DNA from 2 places in the Paenibacillus sp. FSL R7-0179 genome. Region 2 is predicted to be linked to the other one. Evidence: riboswitches for the same ligand, from Rfam matches in the RefSeq annotation. Region 2 holds a riboswitch; the other holds the start of a gene.
The links. A riboswitch is a leader RNA that binds a small molecule or an ion and turns the genes downstream of it on or off. The one in region 2 is predicted to bind glycine.

Region 1: linked by a shared signal. The riboswitch ahead of gcvT (glycine cleavage system aminomethyltransferase GcvT) and the one ahead of MKX63_RS05565 (amino acid permease) in region 2 are both predicted to bind glycine.

Annotation. Positions count from the first base shown of each region.
Region 1 is NZ_JBBOCC010000001.1:1,717,591-1,727,921, forward strand. It holds gene gcvPB (aminomethyl-transferring glycine dehydrogenase subunit GcvPB) at 1-506, opposite strand, end outside; gene gcvPA (aminomethyl-transferring glycine dehydrogenase subunit GcvPA) at 503-1,855, opposite strand; gene gcvT (glycine cleavage system aminomethyltransferase GcvT) at 1,852-2,976, opposite strand; glycine riboswitch at 3,057-3,157, opposite strand; glycine riboswitch at 3,161-3,258, opposite strand; gene gcvH (glycine cleavage system protein GcvH) at 3,443-3,835, shown strand; gene MKX63_RS07495 (hypothetical protein) at 3,933-4,532, opposite strand; gene MKX63_RS07500 (flagellar motor protein MotB) at 4,607-5,482, opposite strand; gene MKX63_RS07505 (flagellar motor protein) at 5,479-6,264, opposite strand; gene uvrB (excinuclease ABC subunit UvrB) at 6,446-8,437, shown strand; gene uvrA (excinuclease ABC subunit UvrA) at 8,892-10,331, shown strand, end outside.
Region 2 is NZ_JBBOCC010000001.1:1,245,924-1,256,254, forward strand. It holds gene MKX63_RS05540 (helix-turn-helix domain-containing protein) at 1-241, opposite strand, end outside; gene MKX63_RS05545 (sensor histidine kinase) at 248-1,984, opposite strand; gene MKX63_RS05550 (ABC transporter substrate-binding protein) at 2,171-3,769, opposite strand; gene MKX63_RS05555 (carbohydrate ABC transporter permease) at 3,839-4,753, opposite strand; gene MKX63_RS05560 (ABC transporter permease) at 4,769-5,722, opposite strand; glycine riboswitch at 5,999-6,078, shown strand; gene MKX63_RS05565 (amino acid permease) at 6,216-7,592, shown strand; gene MKX63_RS05570 (helix-turn-helix transcriptional regulator) at 7,627-8,574, shown strand; gene MKX63_RS05575 (DinB family protein) at 8,651-9,193, shown strand; gene MKX63_RS05580 (methyl-accepting chemotaxis protein) at 9,425-10,246, shown strand; gene MKX63_RS05585 (DUF1304 domain-containing protein) at 10,285-10,331, opposite strand, start outside.

The DNA of each region.
Region 1 (10,331 bases), 470 kb from region 2:
TCCGGCACGATGACCTTGGAGCGGACCTCACCGCGGCTCTCATGGTAGGCGCGGATCATCATCAGGCCGGTCCACTCGCCGTGGGCACCGGCAGCAGGCTGCAGGGATACAGCATCCATGCCGGTCAGGGCGGCAAGATCCTTTTGCAGCGTGTACATCAGTTCAAGCGCACCCTGGATGCTCTCCTCCGGCTGGTACGGATGGATCTTGGAGAGTCCCGGGAAGCGGGCGACATCCTCGTTGATCTTCGGGTTGTATTTCATCGTACAGGAGCCGAGCGGATAGAAGCCGTTATCGACTCCGAAGTTGCGGCGGGACAGGGCGGTATAGTGGCGGATAACATCCACTTCCGATACCTCTGGCAGCACAACCGGCTCACTGCGCAGCAGCCCTCCGGGAATGAGTGCATCAAGGCCTTCGTCCTGCGGCACATCACACTGAGGCAGGGAGTAGGCCGAGCGGCCGGGACGGCTTAATTCAAAAATCAGACTTTGTTCCGGTTTCATACACAGCCCTCCAGTGCGCTTGCAAATTCGTCAATTTCGGTCTTGCTTCGTTTCTCCGTTACGGCAACCAGCATATGTCCGGCCAGCTCGGGATAATCCCGGCCTAAGTCATAACCGCCCAGATAGCCTTCCTTCAGCAGCCTGGAGTTCACCGCACTCACACTGCTGCCCTCCGGGAGCTTCAGGACGAATTCATTGAAGAACGGGGCAGTGAAGACAAGCTCTGCACCAGTGATTTCAGCCAGCCGCCCGGCGGCATAATGGCTCTTGCGGATGTTCAGCTCACCCACCTCGCGCATGCCCTCCTTGCCCATCACGGACAGGTAGACGGAAGCAGACAGCGCTAGTAGCGCCTGGTTGGAGCAGATATTCGAGGTCGCCTTCTCCCGGCGGATATGCTGTTCGCGGGCTTGCAGCGTCAGCACGAAGCCGCGCTTGCCATTCCGGTCAACCGTCTGGCCGACGATCCGGCCCGGCATCCGGCGCATAAGCGGCTCAGCCACCGCGAAGAATCCGCAGGTAGGGCCGCCCAGCGAGGCGGCGATCCCCAGCGGCTGCGCGTCGCCGACTACGATGTCTGCGCCAAGCCGTCCAGGGGATTCCAGCACGCCAAGCGCAATGGGGTTCGCGCTGACCACGAGCAGTCCTTTGACCGCATGGATCAGCGGCTCAATCTGGCGCAGGTCCTCAATCCCGCCGAAGAAGTTGGGGGACTGGACCAGAACAGCAGCGGTATCGCTGTCGATGGCATCGGCCAGCTTGGTGAGATCCGTTACCCCGTCAGCATAGTCAATCTCTACAATTTGCAGTCCCCAGGCGTTGGCGGAGGTGCGGAGCACCTGACGCGCTTCCGGGTGAACCGTACGGGAGACAATCAGCTTCTTGCGTTTGGTGGCGCCTGCGGCCAGCACAGCCGCTTCGGACAGGGCCGTTGCGCCGTCATACATACTGGCATTGGCGACCTTCATTCCGGTCAGTTCACAGATATAGGACTGGAATTCGAAAATCGCCTGAAGCTCACCCTGGCTGATCTCCGGTTGGTAAGGGGTATAGGCGGTATAAAATTCCGAACGTGAAATCACATGGTTGATGACGACCGGAACATGGTGATCGTATAATCCGGCACCAAGGAAGCTGGCGTGGGTGTCGAAGTCGGCATTCTTGTCTGCGAGCCTCTTCATATGGCGAAGCAGTGCATATTCGTCCAGAGCGCCGGACATCGGCAGGGTTCCCTGGTAACGGACAGACTGCGGAATATCGGCGAACAGCTCATCGATGGACTGGATGCCTACGGCTTCCATCATTTCTGTGCGGTCTTGCTCAGTCATAGGCAGATAGCGGTGCTTCATTGCGGCTTCACTCCTTGGCTTCTTTTGTAGAATGGGGCTTTGATTATGGCAGCCTTGAGCTGCTTGCCGCGAATCTCCACGTACACCTCTGTGCCCGGCTCCGTATAGGCAGCGTCCAGCAGGGCGAGTCCGAGATTCCGCTTCAGGGTAGGGGATTGGGTGCCGGTCGTTACTTCACCGATCTTCACTCCGTCCGCGTACACGGGATAGTGGGAGCGGGGAATGCCGCGGTCGACCATCTCCAGGCCCACAAGACGCCGGGGCAGACCGGCTTCCTTCTGCTTCAGCAGGGCATCACGGCCGATGAAATCCCCTGCATCCAGCTTCACGAAGAACTGGACACCCGCTTCGAGCGGAGTGATATCCGCCGACAGCTCCTGGCCGTACAGCGGCAGCTTGGCCTCGAAACGCAGGGTATCGCGTGCGCCGAGTCCGGCAGGCGTCAGACCATGCGGAGCGCCAGCAGCCAGCAGGCCGTTCCAGAGTGCTGCTGCCGTATCTGCGGGAGCATATAGCTCGAAGCCATCCTCACCAGTATATCCGGTACGGGAGAGCAGGACGGTGACGCCGCAGACTTCAGCCTGTTCGATGAAGTGGAACGGTTTTAACTCTGTTAGAGACACCTGCGTGACTTTTGCCAGAATCGTCTCCGCGCGCGGCCCCTGCAAGGCGAGCAGCAGCGTCTCATCCGAGATATTTTTCAGGGTGACGCCGCCGAATTCAGCGGTTAGATGCTCCTGCAGCCACTGGAAGTCCTTATCGATGTTGGACGCATTGACGACAAGCATGTAACGTTCTTCACCCAGCCGGTATACGAGCAGATCGTCGACCACTCCGCCGCTTGGGTAGAGCATCAGGGTGTACTGCGCTGCGCCGTCTTTCAGGCGGGAGACATCATTGGTGGTCATTCTCTGCAGGAAAGCTTCCGCGCCGCTCCCGGTAACCATGAATTCTCCCATATGGGAGACATCGAACAGTCCGGCCCGTTCACGGACGGCTTCATGCTCCTTCACGATGCCCGTGAACTGCACCGGCAGCTCCCAGCCGCCGAAATCAATACATCTGGACTCCGCATAAGCCGCATAGAGGTCATAAAAAGGCGTTCTTCTCAAAGCATCCATCTTGTCACTCCCTTGGTCTGATTACATACGAAAAAGGACAGGCGAAAGCCATTATGCACGTATGCATAAATGGACTTTCGCTCTGTCCTTGGTACCTGAGAGTTACCCTGCCATGCCGCGCAGGTTTCCCCGTTGGTGATCCGTGAAGCCTGCAGCGCAGGCACCCGGATGCTCTCCAGAGATGCGTCCGGCAAAGGTCCTTTTGCCTGAGAGATTCACCCATCCCGGGCTTACTCCTTCGGCGCTGTCTTCCTGTGAGACAGTCTCTCCCTATGCCATCATTCGCAAACCATATGTTTTTCTACTGACTCCATTAAACCGGGTAACCCTCCGCCCTGTCAATCAAAAAACGTCAAAAAGTTGACAAATTTAATTTTACTGTCAGTTATATTGACATTAGGCAAGCCGATAACTTAGGCTATAACTAAATTTAGAACTCCAATTACGGAAAAGAGGCGGCTTGGACATGAGTGAAGTGCTTGACAACCTGCTATACAGCGAAGAGCATGAGTGGGCGCAGCAGGGCGAGGGACGCGTAGTACGTGTAGGGATTACGGATCATGCGCAGCATCTGCTGGGCGATATCGTGTTTGTAGAATTTCCGGAAGTGGGCGCGGCGATCTCAGCAGGCGACAGTGTGGGCAGTATCGAATCTGTGAAGACCGTATCGGAGCTATATTCACCCGTATCCGGTAAGGTGACCAAGATCAACGATGCGCTGGAGGCCAGCCCGGAGCTGATCAATGACCAGCCTTACGGAGACGGGTGGATTTTTGAGCTGGAGCTTGATACCGAGTTCGCAGAGGCAGTAACCGGCCTGCTGGATGCGGCTGCGTACAAGGAACTGGTTGGGGAATAAAAGTTAGCTTATCCGCGAAAGCGCTGAATACGGCAGACTTCTCTTTGTTACATTAGATGTTACTAATGTGAGAGGTCTGTCTTTTTGCGTCTGTCTGCTATTCCGGGAAGCTGAGCAAACCGGGATAGACGATGGGAGCAGAGTGCCACAGAAAGGGCAAGAGAACCAGGCCCGCCACAGCAAACAGAAGGCACAGCAGCAGGAAACGGTATCTTTTTCGGGGACGCTTGACAGGTCTCAGCACGAAGATATAAACGCCAAGCGAATAAAACGGGAAAAGTATTACGGCAGACATGGCCATACAAACGAGAAAGGTAGATTCTCTTGCAGAACCGGGAATCATGGCTTCCGGATTGTAGACCGGATCGATCTGCATACAAATAAATATAAGGGCTAAATACGAGGTGAGCAAAAGTAGAAAAAAGCCACGGATGCGGCCATTCCCGGATAAGCTGTACATCATCCACCAGTATCCGAGCCAAGGCAGCGCAAAGGCAAAGCCGGCAATCAGAAACTTCATTCCGGTAAGCAGGCTTCCCGGGGAATAAGAGGAGGACAAAAAGGGCAGAAATACAACAAAAAAGCCTACGAAGCCAGTGATAGTAATCTGGGCGAAAATAATCAATACCAATGAAACCGACAGCCGCAGAAGCTCCAAAAAACGGGTAGCATCCGGCGTTCCTTTTGTTGCGTGCACGAAGCTCCAACTCCTTGATCAGCTTTACTGTATCTTTGCCAGTGATGATCTGCCATAGACTGAGCGGTTGCCGGCTATTCTTCCTCCTGAAGCTGCCGCAGCACAATCAATTCAACCCGGCGGTTCCGCTGCTTTCCCTCTGCGGTTGTATTATCATAGGCGGGCCGGGTATCGGCGTACCCTGCATATTGGAAGGTATCAGGGCTTAGCCCCTCTTTGTCCAGAAAAAAGCGCAGGACGGACAGCGCACGGGCGCCGGATAGCTCCCAGTTGTCTCTGTATAACGATCCGGGGGTCACAGGAACATTGTCGGTATGGCCTTCGATGCTGATCGTCGCCCCGATACCGCGAAACAGGCCGGAGAGCTGGCGCAGGGCAGGGAAAGCAGGGGATTTCAGCTCGGCCTTACCCGCATCGAACAGGAACCGGTCACTCAGCGTGATGGCAATGCCCTGCGGTTTATCGGCAACAAAAATCTGTTCCCCGAGGTTATTCTCCTCCACATACTGGGTGATTACGCCCATAAGAGCAGCCAGCTTCGCTTCCTGTTCCCGAAAAGCAAGCTCACGCGCTGACGGCTGGTGTCCATCCCCATCTCCTGTTTGTCCGTTTCCATTCAGCCCGTCCGAATCCGCGGAGCCTGTAGCAGAAGGACCGCCAGCGGTTCCACTGTCTTCAGTATGACCCTTCGAAACGTCAGTCCCTGTAATTCCCTGATTGCCTTCAAGTACGCCGCTTCCGCCCTCCAGCACTGTACTTCCGCTCTTGAAGGTATCCGATAAGGAGCCGCTGACAATGGCATATTTCTGCGAATCCAGGCTGCTCATGGCGAACAGAATCACGAAGAAAATCAGCAGAAGCGTGATCAGATCCGCGTAGGTAATCATCCAGCGGTCCCGGCTCTCCTTGCCTGCGGAGACGCGGGGCTGCCGGCGGTTTCTTTGTCTCATAGCGGTTCCCCCGGGCTGGTACTGCTGCTGCGTTTAGGAGCGTCTGTCAGGAAGGGGGCCAGCTTTTGCCGGACCAGATGCGGGTGATCTCCGTTCTGCAGGGACAGAATGCCGACGAGCAGCATCTCCATGGTGCCCAGCTCACTTTGGCTGCGGGATTTGATTTTGGAGGCAATGGGTAAAAAGAGTAGATTAGCGCTGGCTACGCCATAGAGTGTTGCTGTAAAAGCTACGGCAATTGACCCGCCCAGATTGGAAGGGTCCGTTAGGTTGCTCAGAACCCGGATCAGCCCCATAACGGTGCCGATAATCCCCATGGTCGGTGCATAGCCGCCGGCGGCTTCGAATATTTTGGCATAGCCTTCATATTTCAGCTCCTTGGCATCCATCCCGAGCTCCAGGATCTGGCGGACCTGATCGGGGTCATTGCCGTCGACAATCAGAAACAGGCCTTCACGGGTAAAAGGATCAGGATGCTCCTCCGCCCGCTTCTCTAATGCGAGAACACCGCCGCGCCGCGTGAGTGCAGCCATGGCAATCAGCTCTTCGGCTTGTTCCCGGCTGGTATCCCGTTGCCGGCCAAAAGCCAGGCGGAGCGCCGCCGGAATACTGCGGAGCTTGGACGCGGGGAAGCTGATGAGCACTGCTGCAAGGGTACCGCCGAACACGATCAGGGCAGCATTGGGCTGCAGCAGGCCGGACAGGCTGCCGCCTTCCCACAGAAAACCGCCGATCATAGCGGCAATTCCGGCCAGCAGGCCGAGTATTGTAATGAAATCCATAAATTCAGGCTCCTTAAATTTCTATATATTATGGTTTGCAACAGTCTGGGCAACGCTGTATAATAAACGGGAACGTGCATTCCTATCTTCCATATTTTTCAGCTTGGTATGGATGAAGGATGATTAGGGTTAAAATTATAATATATTCATATATTCTAGACGATAGAGGGGAGACGGGCAAATGAGTGATATTGTCGTCAGTACGAAGACTTTTGCACTGGAGTCCGAGTATACACCCCAGGGCGATCAGCCTCATGCCATAGAAGAGTTATTGGACGGCATCCGGCAGGGCAAGAAGCACCAGACGCTGCTGGGAGCGACAGGTACAGGCAAGACCTTTACCATCGCACAAGTGATTTCCAAGTTGAACCGCCCGACGCTGGTCATTGCGCACAATAAGACGCTTGCTGCGCAGCTGGCGAGTGAGTTCAAAGAATTTTTTCCGAGCAATTCCGTGGATTACTTCGTCAGTTACTACGATTACTACCAGCCAGAGGCGTACATTCCTTCCTCCGATACCTACATTGAGAAAGACTCCAGCATAAATGAAGAAATCGACAAGCTCCGCCACTCGGCAACCAGCTCACTGTTCGAACGCCGTGACGTTATTATTGTGGCGAGTGTGTCCTGTATTTATGGTCTCGGTTCGCCGCAGGAATACGGAAGCTTGCTGCTCTCTCTGCGTGTAGGGATGGAGAAGCCGCGCAATCAGATTCTGAGCCGGCTCGTAGATATCCAGTATCAGCGTAATGATATTAATTTCGTGCGTGGTACGTTCCGTGTGCGCGGGGATGTCGTTGAGATCTTCCCGGCATCCCAGGGCGAGCATGCGATCCGGGTAGAGCTGTTCGGAGACGAGATCGAACGGATTACGGAGATTGATGTTCTGACAGGCGAGCTGATCGGCGAACGCGATCATATCGCGATTTTCCCGGCGTCTCACTTCGTAACCCAGGAAGAGACGATGCGTGTAGCGCTGGTCAATATTGAGCGTGAGCTGGAGGAGCGGCTGGCTGTACTCCGCGAAGCAGGCAAGCTGCTGGAGGCGCAGCGGCTGGAGCAACGGACCCGTTATGATATCGAGATGATGAAGGAAGTCGGCTTCTGCTCGGGGATCGAGAACTATTCCGGTCCGCTTACCTTCCGGGAGCCGGGAGCGACTCCTTACACATTGATGGACTATTTCCCGGATGACATGCTGATTGTGATTGACGAGTCCCATGTGACGCTGCCGCAGATCCGGGCGATGTATAACGGTGACCGTGCGCGGAAGACCGTCCTGGTGGAGCACGGCTTCCGCCTGCCGTCTGCGCTGGATAACCGTCCGCTGCAATTCGAGGAATTCGAAGACAAGGTGAGTCAGATTTTATATGTGTCCGCAACACCGGGGCCTTATGAGATGGAGCATTGCGATACTATGGTTCAGCAGATTATCCGTCCTACCGGTCTGCTTGACCCGATCATTGAAGTGCGTCCAACCGAAGGACAGATCGATGATCTGATTAGCGAAATCCGTGACCGGGTAGAACGCGATGAGCGTGTACTCGTAACCACTCTAACGAAGAAGATGTCTGAGGACCTGACGGATTACTTCAAGGAGATTGGTATCAAGGTACGTTATATGCACTCCGATATCAAGACGCTGGAGCGGATGGCGATCCTGCGTGATCTCCGTCTGGGTACCTTCCACGTGCTGGTCGGTATTAACCTGCTCAGAGAGGGTCTTGACCTGCCTGAGGTGTCGCTGGTCGCGATTCTGGATGCTGATAAGGAAGGCTTCCTCCGTTCCGAGCGTTCGCTGATCCAGACGATCGGCCGTGCCGCCCGTAACTCGGAGGGCCGGGTCATTATGTACGGCGACCGCATCACCGACTCCATGGAGAAGGCGATGAGCGAGACCCAGCGCCGCCGTGAGATTCAGATCGCTCATAATGAGAAGCACGGGATTACCCCGACGACCATCAACAAGAAGGTGCGCGATATCATCGAGGCGACTAAGGTGGCCGAGTCCAAGGCTGATTACCTCACCGGTGTCGGCGGCAAGCTGAACAAGAAAGACAAGCAGAGCCTGATGCAGCGTCTGGAGGCCGAGATGAAGGACGCCGCCAAGAACCTGCAATTCGAACGCGCCGCCGAACTGCGCGATGCCTTGCTTGAATTGCGGGCAGAGTAACCCGGCGCAGAAGTTAACGATCCAGGGAACGGCGCTACTCAGGCCGTTCCTTTTGAAGATAAAGGGGCCACGCCCTTGCGCATCCCGGAGGGACAGCGTGCAGTTAAGCCCTTAGCGCGTATCCCGGAGGGACGGCGTGCCGTTGAAGCCCTTTGCGCATTCCGCAGGAACAGCCCGCAGTTAATTTCTTAGCGCGTATCCCGAAGGGACAGCGTTGTCGGCAAGCCACAGTGAGCCGAATCGCTCTAATCGTAGGAGCGGCCCCGTAGGGGTTAGCGGGCCCATTGCCCCAGTAGTCGTCCATTCACCAACTTAATTCCTTCCGCCGAGCTTGCGGGTGTCCAGAGGGTGCAACCCTTGGGGCCCTCCCTTGGAAGGGAGGGTTTGGGAGGGATCGAAAATATTTTCCCAAAATGTTTTTCCATTTTAAATTCCCCTTAAAGGAGAGGTACCGTTGGCACATGAAAGTATAGTAATCAAGGGCGCAAGGGCCCATAATCTCAAGAATATCGACGTAACGATTCCGCGTGACCGCTTCGTCGTGCTAACGGGACTGAGCGGTTCGGGCAAATCCTCCCTGGCCTTCGATACCATCTACGCCGAGGGACAACGCCGGTACGTGGAGTCTTTGTCTGCCTATGCCCGCCAGTTCCTGGGCCAGATGGAGAAGCCGGATGTAGATTCCATCGACGGACTCTCCCCGGCCATATCGATTGACCAGAAGACGACTAGCCGCAACCCGCGTTCCACGGTAGGGACGGTTACCGAGATCTACGACTATCTGCGGCTGCTTTTTGCCCGGATCGGCCATCCGCACTGTCCGGATCATGGCATAGAGATCACCTCGCAGACCGTTGAACAGATGGTCGACCGGATTATGCAATACCCGGAGAAGACCCGGCTGCAGATTCTGGCCCCGGTCATTTCCGGCCGTAAGGGTGAGCATAAGGGTCTGTTCACAGATATCTCGAAGCAAGGCTTCGTCCGTGTACGTGTGGATGGTGAGCTGCGCGAAGTGACGGAAGAGATTGTACTGGAAAAGAATAAGAAGCATACGATTGAGGTTGTTGTTGACCGGATTGTAATTAAGGATGACATCGAGACCCGGCTTACCGATTCCTTGGAAACTGCGCTGAAGCTTTCCGGTGGTCAGATTCTCGTTGATGTGATGGGCCAGGAAGAGCTGCTGTTCAGTGCCAGCTTTGCATGTCCTGTCTGCGGATTCAGCATCGAAGAGCTGGCTCCGCGCATGTTCTCCTTCAACAGCCCCTTCGGGGCTTGTCCTGAGTGTGACGGGCTGGGGATGAATATGGTAGTCGATCCCGATCTGCTGATCCCGGATACAGAGAAATCGATTGAAGAAGGAGCTTTCCTGGCCTGGACAGGCAGTACGTCGAACTACTATCCGCAGTTCCTGAAATCCGTATGCGAGCATTTCAAGATTCCGCAAAATGTACCGGTTAGCAGCCTCTCCCCGGAGCATATGAACAAGCTGCTGCACGGAACGGGCAGCGAGAAGATCCGTTTCCGGTATGAGAACGACTTCGGCCAGCGCAAAGACGCCCTGGTTGCGTTTGAGGGAATTATTCCTAATCTGGAGCGCCGTTACCGTGATACAGCTTCCGAAGGGATTCGTGAGTTCATTGAGGGCTTCATGAGCGCCAAGCCCTGCCATTCGTGTAAGGGCAAGCGGCTCAAGAAAGAGATTCTGGCAGTGACCATCAACGAGCGGAATGTTGCGGATGTAACGGATCTTTCGATTGGGGATTGCCTGGACTTCTTCGCAGAACTCAAGCTTAGTGAGAAAGAAACAGCGATTGCCAATCTGATCCTCAAGGAAATCAGCAGCCGGCTCGGCTTCCTGGTGAATGTGGGGCTGAACTATCTGACTCTT
Region 2 (10,331 bases):
TAATCGTCAGCGTGCCGGGAGCAGATTGCTTCACCCAGGCCAGCAGCTCCAGGCCGCTTCTGCCGGGCATTTCGATATCGCAGATCAGCAGATCTACGGGTAGCTGCTCAAGAATAGCAATCGCCTGATCCACGTTCTCCGCCAGACAGACATCCGACACGCTAAGCGCGCTCCAATCCACCCCCTGCTGGAGGCCCAGCAAGGCGAAGTATTGGTCGTCAACGATTAGTACTCTGTACATTGAACGTCACAGCTCCTTTTGAACGGGTAGTCTGATCTCCACAACCGCGCCTCCGTCTGGAGCGTTATGGAAGGTAAGCCGTGCCCGGTTGTTATAGAACATCAGCATGCGTCTGTATACGTTCCATATTCCCAGATGGCGGTCTGTCGGCTTGCGCTCATACACGCCTTGATTGAGCATGTCGAGCTGAGCCGCGGAGAAGCCCGGCCCGGAATCGCGGATCTGAATGGCAATGCAGGAGTTGCCGCTCTCCCCGGCTTCTTCACGGACAGTTATGCCAACGTTGAAGGGCTTCGAATTGTTGACGAAGCCATGCTTGATGGCATTCTCAACGAAGGGCTGGATCAGCAGCGGCGGAATCAGTGTAGACTCAAGCTCTTGCGGAAGCTGCACCTCATAAGACAGCTTGTTCGGATACATAACCATCTGAATCTCGATATAATTCTGAATATGACCCAGCTCGCCGCGCAGCGGAATCCAGGCGTCATTGGTATTCATAATGAAGCGGAAGTGGGAGACCAGATGTCCGATCATCTTTTTGATCAGCGCATATTGCTTCAGCTCTACCAGATGAAAGACGATATTCAGGGAATTCATGAAAAAATGGGGATTGATCTGCGCCTGAAGATGCTTCAGCTCGGCCTGCTGCACCTTCATCTGCTCCTCATACACATCAATCTTGAGATTGCCGATCTGCTCGGCCATCTGGTTGAATTGCATGGTAATGATCTGGAACTCCCTGCTGTTGCCATCCTTCAGCCGGTATTCCAGCTGTCCCTTACCAAGGATACGCATCCCGCTGGTCAATTGCTGGATAGGCTTGAACACCAGCCTGCTGAGCAGAGCCAGCAGGATAACCATCACGAGGATAATGGCGAAGGGAATAACCTTGATGATCCGCTGGAAGATCGGCAGCTCGTCCAGAATCGATTTCTCGTCAAGCAGGAAGAAGACATTCAGATTGGAATACTGCGAAGGCTTGTCAATCAGCAGATAAGAATTGCCGTTGCTCAGCCGGATCGCTGCATCCACCGGACGGTCAGGGCGGCCGAGCTGGGTGCGAATGAGCGCAAGATCTTCACTGGCGAACTGGCCCCAGAGCAATTTACCGTCATTGTCGATCATGCCCACCTGCCCGCTGCCTCCGGTAGACTCCAGCTGGGTCAGCGGCTGGGCCAGAGAATCGATACTGACCAGTACCCCCATGAGAAGCCGTCCGCTCTTGTCCGGCAGCACCTTGAATAACACCGGCTCGTCGCCGAGGGTCACAGTCTCCCACTTCAGGGAGCCCTGGAGATTAGGCGACTTCAGGCGCGAGGACAGCCCGGAGGCAATGACCTCCTTCTCCTGGTAATATTCTCTCTGGCTGCTGAGGAATAACTCGTCCCGGTCCTGATGGTAGACGAAGACACTGCGGATAATGGTGTAGTAGCTGACATCGCTGTACCACTGGTCCATCAGCTTACGGATGGACAGGTAATAATTGACGCTGTCGGGACCGCTGTCCGAATAGAGCTCCAGCAGCATATTTTCATTGGCGGTACGCAGCAGATAATGGCTGGTCTGCTCCAGCAGCTCATCGAGTGTACCTAAGTGCAGGGTCAACGTGTCTGAAGCAGACTTCGCAACCTTCTCCCGGACAATGTTGGTGGAATAGAGATTGGTGTAGGAGAGGAAAAGGAACAGCGGCGTGACCAGCAGCAGGACAAGGGCACTCACTTTGAATCGCAATGATAGTTTCACAGTCATCCCCCTTATCCTTAGGTACATTTACACGCTGAGCGGCAGGAAAGGGGAAGGACGGCTGCCGTCCTTCCCCTTTGCTTAAAATATAAGAATTTGTATGTTCCACACGACAACATATCCTTATATTTTTCGCTAAAACGGGTGCCGTCCTTAAATAAGGACGGCATAGTCGTTTCCACTTGTTTATTTTGGTTGTTTAGCCTTCCACGCATCGTATTGCTTCTGAACCTCGGCGCGGATCTCTTCAATGCCGTTAGCCTTTAGCTTATTATTGTATTCCGTCAGCACCTTGTCTACTCCCAGGCTGCCCGTTTCCAGCAGCGGACGGAATTCCTTGATAATATTGCTGACCACAGAGACCTGTGTTTTGACAGCGTCGGTATTGAAGTTGAAGCCGAAGGACTTCACCTTATGGGCACTCTCGTTATAAGCCTTGAACTTCTCCCATTTATCGGCACTTTCACCTTCCCACAGATAGGTTATGGTCTGGTTGCCGAACATCCATTCAATTCCCGGTGCCCAGCCGGTATCGGCACGGGTAGCAATGCCGTCAGGCAGCTTGATGAAGTTGTCCTTGCCTTCTACCTTGACATACTGCCGTCCCTCTACGCCGAAGTCAATCAGATTGACCAGAACCGGGTCGGTATGCAGCAGGTTCAGCAGCATCATTGTCCGCTCTGGATCAATTGAGGTGCGTCCGATGGCCATCATGGAGTTGCTGACGCTGGCGGTGCTGATCTCGGGTTCATTCCCCTTCAGCTTCACCAGTTCAATGCCGGTGGCAATGGAATCTTCCTTGTCGGAGTCCGGTTTGTCTGAACCGAATTTCATCCAGGTCTTGCCGGCCTTGAAAGCGTCTTCAGTACTGGTTTTGGTCGTTGCCGCATCTTTATTGATGTAGCCTTTGGCGAACCAGTCGCCGTAGAGCTTCATACGGTAGATCGCCGTGTCAGATTCCATCGAGCTGATCACCATCTTATCGGTCTTGGTATCCAGGACGATTCCGGCAGGAGCGCCTGCCACCAGCTCATAGCGGAAGTTCTCCTTCATGCTCTCTCTGGTCTTGTCGAAGTAGCCCAGGGTGTCCGAGCCGCTGCCGGAGAGCCAGATTGGCGCGATGGCCGGTTCCTTCTCCTTGATCGTCTGCAGCCATGGCTCCAGATCCTCCAGCGTCTCAATCGAGTTCACATCGAATCCGTATTTATCCACCAGATCCTTGCGGAACATAATGGTATGGCTCTCGCCGATTTCCTTATTGGTCGGAATGGCGTAGATTTTGCCGTCCACCTTGCCGCCGTCAAAGAAGCGGGGGTCCAGGGTGTCCTTGATGCCTTGTCCATATTTGGCTAACAGATCATCCAGCGGCAGGAATGCGCCTTTGGCTACGTTATTGGCGAAATCCGCCCAGTTCGGGGCAAAGGTCAAATCGACCTGTTCACCGGATTGATAGGCCAGTGCCATCTTCTCGGCCCAGGAGGACCAAGGGAGTCCCTGGAAGTCAATCTCGGCGTTGATTTTTTCTTTGAGATACTTGTTGATCTCGTCTACAACCGCCTTGGTATCATTTTGCGGGAAATTTCCGACCGTGTACACTTTCAGCTTGCGGAACGTTGAGGTGTCAGGATTCGTGCTGCCTTCCGTGCCTGCTGTTGTAGCTGCTGCTGTCGATTCTGCCTTGGAGGGTGCGGATGCACCTGAATTGCCCCCGCCGCATCCGGTAATGCCCAGTATCACGGCGGTTAGGGCAGCAAGCACCGCGCCCGAGCTTCTGGTTGTTCTCATTTGTATGAACCTCCTCAATGATAATTAGATCATATATTCTAACCGGCATTTATGCCAGAGCTAGACCCATTAACCTTTGATAGCCCCAATCGTGAGGCCCTTGGTGAAGTACTTCTGGAAGAACGGATAGATGAACAGAATCGGACCAATCGACAGCACGACCATGGCCATCCGCAGACTTTCGGTTGGAACGGATTCCTGTACCATCAGGGCGACACCGGTGCCGGCAAGCTGGGTTTTGAAGAACTCGGCCTGGCGGATCATCTGAATCATAACGTACTGCAGGGAGAACTTATTGGTGTCATTAATGAACAGCATGGAGTTGAACCAGTCATTCCAGTACATCAGCGTAGTGAACAGTCCGATGGTCGCCAGCACAGGCAGGGAGATCGGCAGCACCAACTGGAAGAAGATCCGCCATTCCGAAGCTCCGTCGAGCTTACCGGATTCAATCATCTCCTCCGGGATGGTCTGCTGGAAGAAGGTACGGGTGATGAAGATATAGAAGGCATTGGACAAGCCGGGCAGAATCAGCGCAACCAGCGAGTCCTTCAGATCGAGATAGTTCACGTATAGCAGATAGAAGGGGACAAGCCCTCCCGAGAACAGCATGGTGATCAGCAGGTAGAAGTTGAATGTCTTTTTAAAAGGAAAATCCTTCCGGTAGAGCGGATACGCATACAGCGCAATCAGCAGCACGGCCAGAACAGTTCCGATAAGGGTAACGGTCAGGCTGACGCCATACGCCTTAACCAGTGTCTCCGAATGCTTGAACAAATATTGGTACGCGGAAGCATCGATATGATCGGGCCAGAACTTGTATCCCTGCAGCGTCAAGGCCTTCTCGTTCGTTAAGGAGATAGCGACAATGAGCACAATCGGCAGGATACACGCCAGGCTGAAGGCGATGAAGAACACATTCAGAATAATCTGGGCGGTGGTGGAGCCTTTGGTATAAGGGTTGCTTCGGGATGCAGTAGTCATTAGAATCCTCCGTTTCTAGAAAAGAGCCGTATCGCGGTTCAGCTTACGGGCCAGAGCGTTCGCGCCGATGACCAGGAAGAATCCGACGACCGATTGATAGAAGTTCGCCGCAGAGGACATCCCCAGGTCATTGAGCTGGATCAGGCCCCGGTAGACATAGGTGTCGATGACGTCCGTAGTTGAGCGCAGCGCACCGGAGTCCAGAGTCACATGGTAGAACAGCCCGAAGTCAGAGCGGAAGATGCCGCCCATGTTAAGAATGGTGAGAATGACCATGATCGGCGTAAGCAGCGGCAGGGTGATCTTGGTGATCTGCTGCCATTTGCTGGCCCCGTCCATCACCGCAGCTTCGTACAGCTCTTCGCTGATGCCGGTGATGGCCGCCAGATAGATGACACTGCCGATACCGATCGAATGCCACATCTTGGTGATCCACAGGATGTAAGGCCAAGCTTCAGGATGCATATAAGCATTCACCGAGGAGTAGCCGAACATCGGCAGAATATGCTTGACCAGGAAGCCATACTCCGGGTGCAGGAAGGCGTATACGATGAAGCTGACTACAACCATGGACAGAAAGTTCGGCATAATCATCACCGTCTGGAAGAACTTCGAAGCCAGCTTGTTACGCACCTCATTGATTGCAATCGCCAGCGAGACGGAGAGAATAAGGCCTGAGATAATGAAGACTACATTGTAACCCACGGTGTTGATGGTCACCCGCAGGGCGTCAGAGGTGGCGAAGAGGAACCGGAAGTTGTCAAGCCCGGCCCAAGGACTGCCCATAATGCCGTCAATGTAGTTGATATTCTTGAAGGCAATGAATAATCCGAACATCGGAATATAGCAGTTGATGAAAAAGATAATCGACGTGGGCAGCAGCATCAGCAGCAGCACCCGGTATCGCACGATATTGTGCAGCAGACGGCCGAAACGGCCCTGGGGCGGTGTCGCTGACTTGGTGTTCATAGCTTGTGGTGCGGGATTTGCCATAAGTTCTAACCTCACTCTACTTGTTCTGGATGAATTTATTATAGTAGAGCAGATGAACGGAATTCTTTCTTGCAAATGACTCTGTTTATTCAAAAATGACCTCATTGTGCAAAACTCCTGCTAAGCATTGAGACTTTTTTCACAGAGGATTGCTCACATTGCAAGTAATATGTTAGAATATCGGAATGCATTAACGCAGCACCAATTTAATACAGTACAAGAGCTATGAAGGCTATGGATCACACTATAGCTGGAGCAGCTTCTGGAGAGACTGCGGAGTTCCGCAGCGCCGAAGGGTTCACAATCTCAGGCAGAAGGACAGAAGAGTACCGGATTTGTTTTTGCTATGCGGATCAGCCGCTGCTGCAGAAGCTTATTTGGAACTTTTTATGCACCGGGAGATTGGATGATATCCAGTCTCCTTTTTTGCGTTACGTACAATGTTGTATACATTAAGGGGGAAACAGGAATGGCACAGACAGAATTAAAAAGAGAGCTTGCAAACCGTCACGTCCAGCTTATCGCTATCGGGGGAACGATTGGCACAGGGTTATTCCTGGGATCGGGCAAAGCCATTCAGCAGGCCGGGCCCTCCATCATGCTCACGTATCTGATCGTGGGGATTGCCGTGTTTTTTGTGATGCGGGCGCTCGGGGAACTGCTGCTCTCGAAGGCGGGGTATCAATCTTTTACGGATATTGCTGAGGATTACCTGGGGCCGCGCGCGGCGTTCATTACAGGCTGGACCTACTGGTTCTGCTGGATTATGACGGCGATGGCCGATGTGATTGCGGTGGGCGTCTATGTGCAGTACTGGTTCGATATTCCGCAGTGGGTACCGGCCGTCATCTGCCTGATCATTCTGCTCGGGCTGAATCTGCTGACGGTCAAGAGCTTCGGGGAGCTGGAATTCTGGTTTGCCCTGATCAAGGTAGTTACGATACTGGCTCTGATCGGCCTGGGCATTGTCCTGCTGGTGACCCAGTTCAAGACGGATGCAGGCTCCGTGTCGGTCCGCAATCTCTGGGAGCACGGGGGCGTGTTCCCGAACGGGGTGAAGGGCTTTCTGTTCTCCTTCCAGATGGTAGTGTTCGCTTATGTTGGCGTGGAGCTGGTGGGGGTATCGGCAGCAGAGACGGCGAATCCGGAGAAAAACATCCCGTCCGCGATCAACAAAATTCCGCTGCGGATTCTGTTCTTCTATGTAGGCGCGCTCTTCGTGCTGCTGTGCATTAATCCCTGGACCCAGCTTAGCGCGTCTGAAAGTCCGTTCGTGCGCACCTTCAGTCTAGTCGGGATTCCGATTGCTGCGGGGATTATCAATTTCGTAGTCTTAACCTCGGCGGCCTCCGCCTGCAACAGCGGGATGTTCTCGACCAGCCGGATTCTCTACAATCTGAGCAGACGGAATCAGGCTTCCCCGCAGCTGGGCAAGCTGAACCGGAATCATGTGCCCGCGAATTCCTTATTCCTCTCCACCCTGGTGATCTCTGCCGGAGCACTGCTCAGCAAGCTCATTCCGGGCCAGGCCTTCGGCATCGTGACTACGATCAGTGCCATTTGCTTCATCTGGGTCTGGGGCGTTGTGCTGGTCTGCCATATCAAGTATAAAAGGAACCGCCCGGACTTACATGCCGCTTCCAAATTCAAAGCGCCATTCACCCCGGTGATTAACTATGCTGTCCTGACGCTGTTCGCCGCCATTCTTGTGATCATGCTCTTTGCCGATGAGACCCGTCCGGCGCTGCTGTTCACTCCGCTCTGGTTCATCCTGCTGTTCGTTCTGTACTCCATCAGAAGCCGTAAGGAGAAAAGTGAACAGGAAATCAGTATAATCAATACATAAACTGATTTCAGGATGAAGAGGGTGCAGCCGCCGTATGAACAAGACAGACCGCATGTTAGCCATCGTACTGGAGCTGCAGCGCAAAGGGGTCGTACGGGCAGAGGATCTGGCGTCTGTCTTCGAGACTAGCGTAAGAACCATCTACCGCGATATACAGGCGCTTAGTGAAGCCGGAGTGCCGGTGGTAGGAGCTACAGGTCAGGGATATTCGCTGGTAAAGGGGTATTTCCTGCCCCCGGTCAGCTTCACCGCGGAGGAGGCTGTGACTCTGCTGATCGGAACGGATTTCGTGGAGCAGCGGTTCGATACGGAATACGGGGACCGGGCCTCCGCAGCCGGCAGGAAGATTGAAGCGGTTCTGCCGGTCGATGTCCGGGAGAATGCCTCCCGCATCCGTCAGAGCGTCCTGCTGCTGAATACCTCTAAAGACAGACTGCAAGGACAGGAGAAGGATTATATCGGGCAGATCCGCCGTGCGATTCTGGAGCAGCGAAAGATCAGCTTCGGGTATACGAAGGGCAGACAGGAAGCTGACGGAAGTCACCGGAGTGTCCGAATCGCCTCGCCATATGGACTTGTTCTGAACAGAGGCGCCTGGACCCTGGTCGCCTGGTGTTGGCTGCGGGAGGAGATCCGTCATTTCCGGTTATCCAGAATGAGCGGACTTACCCTTCTGGATGACCGGTTCGAAGTGCCTGTGGGTTTCGATCTGCACGAGTACCAGCCGGAGGATGACCGCCATGTGCGCGTGTGCATTTTGGTGCATCCCGAGATCGCTGACAAGGCTGCTGAATCGAATAACTTTTATCTGGAGGCAGTGGAGGACCAGGAAGACGGCAGGCTTATGACCTTCCGTGTGCGCCAGCCCGGGGACCTGCTGCAATGGGTGCTTGGCTGGGGAGCGGGGGCGGTTGTCCTGGAGCCGGAAGCCTTGCGTAAGCTTGTGCGGGAGGAAGCGGCGGGAATGCTGGAACGCTACTGACATAACGTTGTCAGTAGCGTTTGTGTATATTCAGGTCAGACCTTAAGAATAAAGGAGTTGCCTGAATATTATGAATATGAACCCTACAGAAGCCTTGCAGCAATTTGAAAAGACTGCGAATCACTATCTTATGGAATTAGATACCTTCAGTATGGAAGAGCTGCTGCGGCAGCCGGCTGAGGGAGAGTGGTCCCTTGGGCAGATGGTCCAGCACTTGATACAATCGGCGCTGTACATGCAGCTCCGTAATATCGATCTCTGTCTGGCCGGGAACGGGGAAGCAGCGGGGAAGGAAGCAGAGATGACTCCGGATGGTAAAGCGGTTTTTGCCGGGGGCAGCTTCCCGCCTGTACGCGTTCATGTTCCGCCGTCCCCGCAGTATACGCCGGTGCAGCCGGAGAGCAAGGAGCAGCTGATCCAAGGCCTGAACACAGTGATGGAGCGTATGCGCGAGACCCTGCCGAAGCTTGCGCAGGCACCTGAGCACAGCACCGCCCCCCATCCCCGGTTCGGCCCCTTGTCTGCGGCAGAATGGTATCTGCTGATTGAAATGCACTACCGCCATCACTTGCTGCAGCTGAACCGGTTGAAGGATTTCATAGGATCAAGTGTAGCGTAATAGAAGAACGCCAATAAGCCGAAGCCTGTCAGTAGTAACTGAGGGCTCCGGCTATTTTGCTACATTGATCACGTCGAGGGCTCACGGGCAAAATGTAATCGAAAAAGCGATCACAATGATCAAATTTTAATTATTCATTTTTGAATAAAGGAGGTTTGTCGCAACATGTCGAACTTAACTCTTAATTTCGCTGTACCCTGAAGCTAACTGAATAAAAGGAGACCCTCACCTATGAAAAACATCGTACGCTCCCTTGAAGATATAATAAATCTCGCGCCCGTTCTGAAAGCTGCTTTTCCATACGATATCTCGATTGCCGTCTGTGATACCGAGAAGTTTCTCGCCTATTACCCTGGGGATTCCATTGATCTGGGGATTCGCGCCGGGCAGATTATTCACGCGGACGAACCTCTGTATCACGCACTGGCAAATGATGAATACTCAAGGGCCAACGTTCCCAAAGAGTATTATGGATACGAATTTGTGGGTACGGTCCTTCCGGTACATGGAGAGGATGAACGTGTCTGCGGGGCGGTCTGTATTCAGGTGCGCAGACAGACCGAGCTGCGGGAAATTGCCGACCGGATGGCACTGTCCCTGAATCAGGCTAATGCGCGGATCATGCAGGTAGCGGGCGGGTCTAACCAGCTGGCCGGCTTCTCTCAGAAGCTGCTGGTCCAGTCTGAGACCACTGCTGCAAGTGTCCAAAAAAGCGATGAAGTGCTGGCTGTTCTGAGGAAGGTTGCCGACCAGACGCATCTGCTTGGAATTAATGCGGCCATTGAGGCTGCCCATGCCGGAGAGAAGGGCCGGGGCTTCGATATTGTCGCCAGAGAAATCCGCAAGTTCTCACAGGAGACCGAGCAATCCGCGCAGCGGATACGGGACACCCTGCGGGAGATCCAGACAGCGATGAAGGGAATCGGCCAATCCATCGGTCAGATTGCCTCAGTGGGACAAGAGCAGGCAGCTTCAACGCAAGAGATGTCCAGCTTCATTGAGGAGATTCGGGCGATGTCTGAGCAGTTGAATCAGTTCGCGCAGAAGCTGTGAGGGTAAGTGTGGAAGCTGCCTGGATAAGCCCGCAAATCTTACAGATGTGCGATAATTGTAGCCGCCAGCGCCAGGAAGGCTGGTA